One region of the Sphingopyxis sp. GW821-FHT02C12 genome, then DNA from elsewhere that is predicted to be linked to it. Evidence: predicted binding sites of a transcription regulator. Region 1 holds the regulator's gene; the other holds the start of a gene.
The links. The regulator LexA, encoded in region 1, represses DNA repair genes until DNA is damaged. The targets are predictions, from matches to a motif close to GTTCCNCNCTTGTTCT.
Positions count from the first base shown of each region.

Region 2: a site for LexA is predicted at 2,378-2,393, ahead of AC07U1_RS04710 (ImuA family protein). Genes of this name have one in related genera too.

Region 1 is NZ_JBWKVQ010000001.1:2,904,246-2,908,734, reverse strand. It holds gene AC07U1_RS13845 (molybdopterin molybdotransferase MoeA) at 1-817, shown strand, start outside; gene lexA (transcriptional repressor LexA) at 883-1,566, shown strand; gene AC07U1_RS13835 (ComEC/Rec2 family competence protein) at 1,520-3,607, opposite strand; gene gltX (glutamate--tRNA ligase) at 3,738-4,489, shown strand, end outside.
Region 2 is NZ_JBWKVQ010000001.1:1,018,023-1,022,511, forward strand. It holds gene AC07U1_RS04690 (SOS response-associated peptidase family protein) at 1-513, opposite strand; gene AC07U1_RS04695 (SOS response-associated peptidase family protein) at 569-1,186, shown strand; gene AC07U1_RS04700 (DUF1810 domain-containing protein) at 1,183-1,620, shown strand; gene AC07U1_RS04705 (cytochrome b) at 1,633-2,190, opposite strand; gene AC07U1_RS04710 (ImuA family protein) at 2,413-3,201, shown strand; gene AC07U1_RS04715 (DUF6504 family protein) at 3,107-4,489, shown strand, end outside.

The sequences.
Region 1 (4,489 bases):
GGAGGCCCAGGGCGCCCATATTCGCGACCGCGCCAGCGACTTCGCGACCGGCGCCATGCTCGTCGCCGCCGGAACCCGGCTCAACGCCGGTGCGATCGCCGCGGCGATCATGGGTGGCGACGCGCAGCTTGTGGTCGGCGCCCGCCCGCGTGTCGCGATCCTCACCACCGGCGACGAACTCGTCCAGCCGGGCCGTGCGCTCGCGCCCGGCCAGATCCCCGACAGCAACGGCACGATGCTCGCCGCGATGCTCGCCGCCGAGCCCGCCGTCGTCAGCATCCCGCTCCACATCCGCGACGATCGCGAAATTTTATCCAAGGTTCTGAAAGACCTGGCGCGACGTCACGACGTCATCGTCACCGTCGGCGGCGCCTCGGTCGGCGATCACGACCATGTCCGCGGCGCGCTCGACGATGCCGGCGGGCGGCTGGATTTCTGGAAGATCGCGATGCGCCCCGGCAAGCCGCTGATCGCGGGCACGCTCGGCGACGCGCTGCTGCTTGGCCTGCCCGGCAACCCCTCGTCGGCCTTCGTCACCGCGACCCTGTTCCTGCTCCCCCTCGTCCGCCATCTCGCCGGCGCGCGCGATCCGCTCCCGCCACTGCGCACGGCCCCGCTCGCGGCCCCCCTCGGCCCCGGCGGCGCGCGACGCGACTATTTGCGCGGACGGATCGACGACGGCCTTCTCTCGCCCTTCGACGGACAGGACAGCGGCCGCACCTTTCCGCTCGCCGCAGCGAACGCCCTCGTCATCCGCGAGATCGGTGCGCCGTCCCGCGCGGCAGGCGAAGCGGCGGATTATATCGACATCGCTTGACAAGTTCGCTTCTGTTCCATTATCGTTCTCCTTATGTCCGAAACCGGCATCATGGAGAACGCCCGATGTTGACCGCCAAGCAGCATGAACTGCTCCACTTCATCCAGCAAAAGCTCGACGCGAGCGGCATCTCGCCGTCGTTCGAGGAGATGAAGGAGGCGCTCGGGCTCAAGTCCAAATCGGGAATCCACCGCCTGATCAGCGCGCTCGAGGAGCGCGGCTTCCTCCGCCGCCTCCCCAACCGCGCCCGCGCGCTCGAGGTCGTCAAGCTTCCCGAGGGCGGCAAGGCGGCCGTCAGCACCGATCGCGACAATGTCGTGCCGCTGCGCAAGCCCGCCCCCGCGATGCGCCCGATCGCCGCGAACGACATCGTCGAGGTCCCGCTCCACGGCAAGATCGCCGCGGGTGTGCCGATCGAGGCGTTCGAAAATCATGACAATCTCGCGGTCCCCGCCGCGCTGCTCGGCTCAGGCGAACATTATGCGCTCGAAGTGTCGGGCGACTCGATGGTCGAGGCCGGCATCTTCGATGGCGATTATGCGCTGATCCAAAAGGTCAGCACCGCGCGCGAGGGCGACATCGTCGTCGCGCTCGTCGACGGGCAGGATGCGACGCTCAAATATTTCCGCCGCGAGGGCAAGATGATCCGCCTCGATCCCGCGAACAGTGCCTATGAGCCGCAGCGCTACGCCGCCGAGCGCGTCATCGTGCAAGGGAAGCTGTCGGGACTGCTTCGTCGTTACCACTGACCTGCGGCGGGCGGCGCCACATATGCTCGTCGCCCGCGCCTAGTGCCGTCACCGCGCGCGGTCGCTCACCGAGGTAAAGCGCCAGCCCGCCGGTCTGTGGCAACGTATCGCGATCGATCGTCAGCCAGCGGCCGGCGCATTCGCGCGGCAGCCAGCGCTCGCTGATCACCACATCGGCCGCGGCGCACGCCGCCGCCATGTCCGCCCCCTCGATCCGGTCGCGCCCGCGCGCCGCCAGGATGGCGCGGCCATCCTGCGTCCAGCGACAGAAATCACGATTGCAGTCGACATGATCGAGGTCGGTGAGCGCGGCGAGCGGCGCATCGATCCCCGCTGCCTCGGTCATGGCATCACGCACATAATCCCCCGCCCGCTCGCGCAGCAACGCATAGCTGCCGTCGGGCAGCGCCGCGGCGATATGCTTGCCGTCGCCGGTAATCAGCACATCGGGCCGCGGCTGGGCGAGCAGGACGGCCATGCCGAGGACCAGCGGCACCGCCCCCGCCCAGCGCCAGCGCGTCCGCCACAGCAGCAGCCATATCCCGCCGAAGATCGCGAGGCCGAACCCCCAGGGCGGGAACACCGGCAGCGTCGCGACCGCGCCGGGCGCATCGGCGACGCTGTGCGCGAGCCAGATCAGGGCGTTCAGCGCCTGCTCGGCGACCCACCAGAAGGGCGCGCCGAGCCCGACGCTGTCGAACAGCAAAGCCAGCGCCTCGGCGGGCATGATGACAAAGGTCGTCAGCGGGATCGCGACGACATTGGCGAGCGCGCCATAGAGCCCCGCCTTGTGGAAATGGAACAGCGCGATCGGCGCCAGCGCGACCTCGACCGCGAGCCCGGTGATCACCAGTCCCGCGACCCCGCGTCCCAGGCGAAACACCCATGGCTCCTCGCGCCGCGCCATGAACCGCTGCATCGCGCGGCTTTCGTGGAGCGCGACGATCGCGGTGATCGCCGCGAAACTCAGCTGGAAACTCGGCCCCGCCAGCGATTCGGGGCGCCAGATCAGCACGATCAGCGCGCCCGCCGCGACCAGCCGCAGCGTCAGCGCCTCGCGCCCGAGCAGGAACGCGATCAGCACCAGCAGCGCGGCAATGAACGAGCGCAAGGTCGGCACCTCGGCCCCCGCGAGCAGCGTATATCCCCCGCCCGCCAACGCCGCGACCGCCGCCGCCAGCGGCAGCACATAACCCGCCAGCGCCAGCCGCCGGCTGAGCGCGAGCAGGCTCATCGCGCTCAGCATCGCAAAGGTCACCACCGCGGTCACATGCAGCCCGCTGATCGACAGCAAATGCGCCAGCCCGCTCCGCCGCATCGCCTCCTCGTCGGCCTCGCTGATCGCGCCGCGATCGCCGGCGACGAGCGCCGCGGCGATCCCCCCCGCCGATCCGTCGATCTGCCCGTGGATATGATCGCTCAGCCGCGCGCGCAGCGTCTGCACCCCGTCCCCCGCACCCGGCGCCCGCCCGATCTCGCCGAGCACCGTGCCGACCGCGCCGATCCGGTCGAACCAGGCGCGCTGCGCGAAATCATAGCCGCCGGGCAGGCTCGCGGTCGGCGGCGGCATCAACCGCGCGCGCAGCCCGATCGCCTCGCCCGGCGCGATGCCCTTGCCCTGCTCGCCCGCCGCGGTGATCCGCAACCGCGGCGGCAGATCCGGTCGCTTCAGCGGCCGCACGATCAACCGGACCTGATCCTTCGCCGGCAGCGGCTCGACGCTTTCGACGCTCGCCGAAAATTCGGTCACCACCGGCAGCGCCAGCACGGGCCCGGACACCCACAATGCCCGTCCCCACACGAGCAACAACCCCAGCGCCATCACCGCGCACCCGACGACGACCGCGCGCCCGAACCGGCGTTGCCAGCCGATCAGCAGCCCGGCGAGCGCGCCGGCGCCCAGCACCAGCAGCAGCCCGATCCAGTGGGTCCGGGTGGGCAGCGCGAACCAGGCGGCGATCCCCGCGCCAAGCGCGACCGGCAGCCAAAGCGCGATCCGTTCGCGCTCGGCATCGAGCCGCGCTTCGATCGACTCGGGCATGCGCCGCACCATCGCCGCCGCGCGCAAACCAATGGGCGTTTGAAGCGGCCTTGTCGCCATGCTAGGGGCACCCCCGATCCCCGTCCCCGCCGTCCGCGGGGACCCGCAAAACTGAGTGAAAGAGGCCGTTGTGGCAACCGAAAATCAAACCATATCCGGCGAAGCGACCGGCGCCGATGTGGTGACGCGCTTCGCGCCGTCGCCCACGGGTTTCCTCCACATCGGCGGCGCGCGCACCGCGCTGTTCAACTGGCTGTTCGCGCGCCACCACGGCGGCAAGTTCCTGCTGCGCATCGAGGATACCGACCGCGCGCGCTCGACCGACGCGGCGATCGACGCGATCCTCGACGGGATGCGCTGGCTCGACCTCGATTGGGACGGCGACACCGTCTATCAATTCGCTCGCGCCGACCGCCATGCCGATGTCGCCGCGCAGCTGCTCGCCAAGGGCGATGCCTATCGCTGCTATCTGACCCAGGACGAACTCGCCGCGATGCGCGCCGAGGCCCAGGAAAAGCGCCTGCCCTTCCGCGTCCGCAGCCCTTGGCGCGACCGGAACGACGGCGACCCCGCCGTGCCGCACGTCGTCCGCCTGCGCGCGCCGCAGGACGGCGCGGTGACGATTCCGGACAAGGTCCAGGGCGACGTCACCGTCCAGAACGCCGAGCTCGACGACTTCGTCCTGCTGCGCAGCGACGGCACCCCGACCTATATGCTCAGCGTCGTTGTCGACGACAATGACATGGGCGTCACCCATGTCATCCGCGGCGACGACCATCTCAACAACGCCTTCCGCCAGCTCGCGCTGATCCGCGCGATGGACTGGCGCGAGCCCGTTTACGCGCACGTCCCGCTGATCCACGGCGCCGACGGCGCGAAGCT
Region 2 (4,489 bases), 1.9 Mb from region 1:
CTAGAGCGGAAGTTCCGCCTGTTTGCGCAAAGGCTCAACGAACAGCGTGCGACGCGGCGGTTCCTCGAACAGCAGCTCGTTCGGCAGGCTGCCGTCGAGCCAATGGTTCGCGTCGCGCCGCTGGATGATCACGCCGTGGCGCGACTGATAGGGAATGACATCGGCGCCCGCCGGGATGGTGAGGATGCGGTAGGACAGCGGCCAGTCGGCGAGTGGCGGGTCCCACACTGCGGCGAGATAGAAGAAATTGCCGCTGTCGAGCGTCACCCGGTAGCGGTGATCGCCGGTTCCCATGCGAAACTCGGACGCCGGGATCAGGCAGCGGCGCGCCGGGAAGGCGCGGCCCTCGGCGCGCACGAAACGATAATTGATCCCGTCGCTAAACCGCGGGTCGGAACCCCAAACCGCTTTGACCATTTCGATCTCGGTCATATTGTCGGGATTGCGCCGGACGAGCGCTTGCACGCCTCCGCTCGGGGCGTCGGGATCGAAAGGGGTTGGCGCGATACCCATATGTGGAACATAATGGGAACGATGTTGAGTCGCAAGGGCGAGGGGGCCGACGCGCATGTGCAATGATTATCGGCTCGAAATTGACATCGCGTCGATCGCCGAGGACTTCGACAACCTCCAGATCAAGATCGACATGCCCGAGGGCGCACCGAACGTGCCGGCGCGCGAGGATGTCCGCATCACCGATACAGCGCCGATCGTGAAGAGCAGCGACGGCGCCGCCGCCGGATCGCTCGTCAACCGGCGCTGGAGCTGGCCCGGACAGGGCGGCAAACCGGTCTATAATGTGCGCTCGGAGCGCCGCGATCTCGGCATGCAGCGATGCCTCGTCCTCTGCGACGGTTTCTATGAGTTCACCGATCCCACCGACCCTGCGCAGAAGCGGCTCGACAAGTGGCTGTTCACGCTGAAGGACCATCGCTGGTTCTGCATGGCCGGCGTCTGGCGCGACAGCCATGTCGGCGAAGCCTTCAGCCTCCTGACCATGGACGCAGGTCCCGACATCGCACCCTATCACCATCGCCAGATCATTCCGCTGCCACGCGATCAATGGGCCGCTTGGCTCGATCCGCGCGTTCCGGCCGAGGACATATTGAAATGGCTTCCCGAAGGCAGCCTCGAGGTGACGCAGGTATATGGTAAGCCGCCTGCACAAGGCGCTCTTGCCTTATGACGAACGAAGAGGGACTCGATCTGTTCGTGACCGCGCAAGAGCAAATCTACCCGCGCGCGCTCGGCGAGATTCGCCGCGGCAAGAAGTGCTCGCACTGGATGTGGTTCATATTCCCGCAGCTGGCAGGCCTTGGCCGAAGCGCGACGTCGAAGCTCTACGGTCTCGCGGGAGCCGATGAGGCGCGGGCCTATCTGGCCCATCCGCTTCTCGGCGCGCGCTATGCCGAATGCGTCGAAGCGATCCAGGACCTGCCGGCAAGCGACCCGGTGGCGGTCTTCGGCGAGGTCGACGCCGTCAAGCTGCGTTCATCGCTGACATTGTTCGAGGCCGTGAGCCGGCGGCCGCTCTTCTCCGCCGCGCTCATCCGCTGGTTCGGCGGCGAGCGCGATGAGCGCACCCTCGGCCTGCTCAGCCGCGACGACAGCATGCCGTGACGCCGACGCGTGTCAGCCGCGCGGATTGCGAAACAGCGGCAGCATCCGGTGGAGCACTTCGTCCTTGTCGAAAAAATGATGCTTGAGCGCGCCGAGAACATGCAGCGCGAGCACGACGTAAATGGCCTTCACCATCAGCTTGTGTATGTCGCCGAGCTCTTCGGCGAGATCCTCGTTCAGCGGTAGCGGAAGATTGGGCGCGGGCACGGCGCCGTAAAGCGGCACTTCAGGCGCCCCGCCCGCCGACGCTGCGGCCCAGCCGAGAAGCGGGGCGCCGATCATCAGCACATAGAAGAGGACATGGGTCGTGCGCGCGAGCATCCGTTCCCATGACGGCATGCCGCCGGGGAAGGCCGGCCAGGGATGGCCGAAGCGCCAACCGAGCCGGATAATGCTGAGCGCGAGGATCGTGATCCCGACCGATTTGTGCAGATGATAATAGCCAAGTTTCTCGCTGTCCGAGGCGTCCTCCATCCAGCCGCCAAAGGTGGCATTGGCGATGATCAGGATGGCGATCGTCCAGTGCAGGACGATCGAGACGGTGGAATAGCGGCTGTGATTCTCACGCATGATTCGCCTCGCAATAGGTCCGTCACCGGTCTTCCAATGCTTTGGCGGCGATCCTCGTTCCGTCAGCAGGACGCAGCCGTCACGATCATGAGCCCAATTTGTTTCGCTTTTACAGAGGCCGGGCGGAAGGCGCGCACCGATTCCCGGCGGTTCGTCGCGGCCCGCTTGACGCGCCCTTTGACTCGGTGGAACATAAAGGGAACATTTGAGTCGATATTTCCCATGAGCACGACGCCCCAATCTGCACCTCGGCCAAGTGCCAGAGATATCGACGTGCTTCGCGCGGCGGTGGCGCGTGTAGCCGCCTCGCGCGGGCCGGTCTTGCCGTTCGGCGTCGGGCCGGTCGATCATCTTCTCGCTGGCGGCGGGCTCGATGGCGCAGGCCTGCACGAGGTCACGGGCGCCTCGGCAAGCTGGAGCGATGACGCTGCGGCAACGCTCTTCGCGGCTGGAATCGCGTCGCGCTTCGCGGCGGCGCCCGACGTGTCGGCGCTCTGGGCGCTGACGCGGTTCGATCTCTATGCCCCCGGTCTCGAACAGGCGGGGCTCGGTCCGGACCGCGTGCTCTATGCTCAAGGCAGGACCGACAAGGAACTGCTGGCGCTGTGCGAGGACGCGCTGCGCGACGGTTCGCTCGCCTGCGTCGTTGCCGAAGTGAAAGCGGCCGATCAGACCGCGACGCGCCGGCTGCAACTGGCAGCATCCGAGGGCAACACGCCGATGATCCTCTATCGCCGGTACCGGCGTTATGGCCAATGCCCGCTCGCCGATCCGTCGCTCGCAATGACCCGCTGGCGCATCGGCACCTTGTCGTCGGGCCGCCTCGCCTCGCCCGGCGTCGGGCGCGGGCGCTGGAATGTCGAGCTGGTCCGGCAGCGCGGCGGGCCGCCTTTTTCCCTCGAACTGGAGGCGTGCGATGACCAGGGTCGCCTCGCTCTTCCTGCCGCAACTGCCGATCGAGCGGTTGCGCCGGGCAGAACGGACACCGTCGCATTCGGGCACGCCGCCTGATCGGGCGCGGGCGGGTCCGCGCTTCCCCGAGCCTGTCGACGACAATCCCGGCACCTGTTCGGTGCCGCGCGGCGGCGGCTGGCGTCCGGGCGCGCGCTGGGCGCAAGGCACGCACTCCGGCGAGCCGTCGCTCGACGCCCTCCCGGCGCACCAGCGACCGACGATGCGCGAGCTCGGACGGCGGAGCGAAGCTGCCGCACCGGTGTTCCGGGCGTTGCGCTCGGACGACGGGACGTCGGGCGGGATCGCTGCGCCGCTGCCGCCGCTCTGGGGCCTCCGTCCGACGATCGTCGTCGCGCGAACCGGCCAGCGCGACGTCGTGACCGCCGCCTGTCCGGCGGCGCTCGATCTCGGCCTCGTGCCCGGCATGGCGGCCGCCCATGCCCGCGCGCTGGTCTCCGATCTCGACATACTCGATGCCGCACCCGACGCCGATCGCGCGTGGCTCGATCGCCTTGCGCTCCACGCCGCCCGCTGCTGGACGCCGACGGCGGCAGTGTCGGGCATCGACGGGCTGTGGCTCGACCTGTCGGGCACGACGCATCTCTTCGGCGGCGAAGAGCGTTTCGCGGCGCGTCTGCTCGGTTTTCTACGGCGCCTCGGCTTCACCGCGCGTGTCGCGATCGCCGGCACGCCCGGCGCCGCTCACGCGCTCGCACGCGATGGCGGCGCGGGCGTGCGGATCTTGCCGGAAGGAGGCGAGAGCGAGGCGCTGGCGCCTTTGCCGCTGGCGGCGCTCCGGCTGGCGCCGGAGGCGCTCGCCGCGGCGGCGCGCTTCGGGATCGAGCGGATCGCCGATCTTTATCCGATGCCGCGCGGGCCATTGGCCCGGCGGCTCGGGCGCGGCGCGGTCGAGCGGCTCGACCAGGCGCGAGGGTTCGTACCCGAGCCGATCGTGCCCGTCGTCCCGTTCGACATGCCCGAGGCGCGCCGTTCCTTGCTCGAGCCGATCGGGACCGCCGAGGCGATCGAGCAGGTCATCGCCGACCTGCTCGGCGATCTCGTGCTCGCGCTGCGCGAGCGCAGTCTCGGCGTGCGGAGCCTCGTCTTGCGCTGCGACCGGCTCGACATGGGCGCGCAGTTCGTCACCGTCGGCACGGCGCGCGCGACGCGCGATGCGAAACATCTGCTGCGCCTGTTCAGGCTCCGGATCGACCGGATCGAGCCGGGGCTCGGGATCGAGACGATGGTTCTCGCGGCGCCGCAGGTCGAAGCGCTGGCGCCCGAGGCGATCGCCGCCGTGCTCAACACGGCACGCCAGGCGCCCGACCTCGCTCCGCTCGTCGAT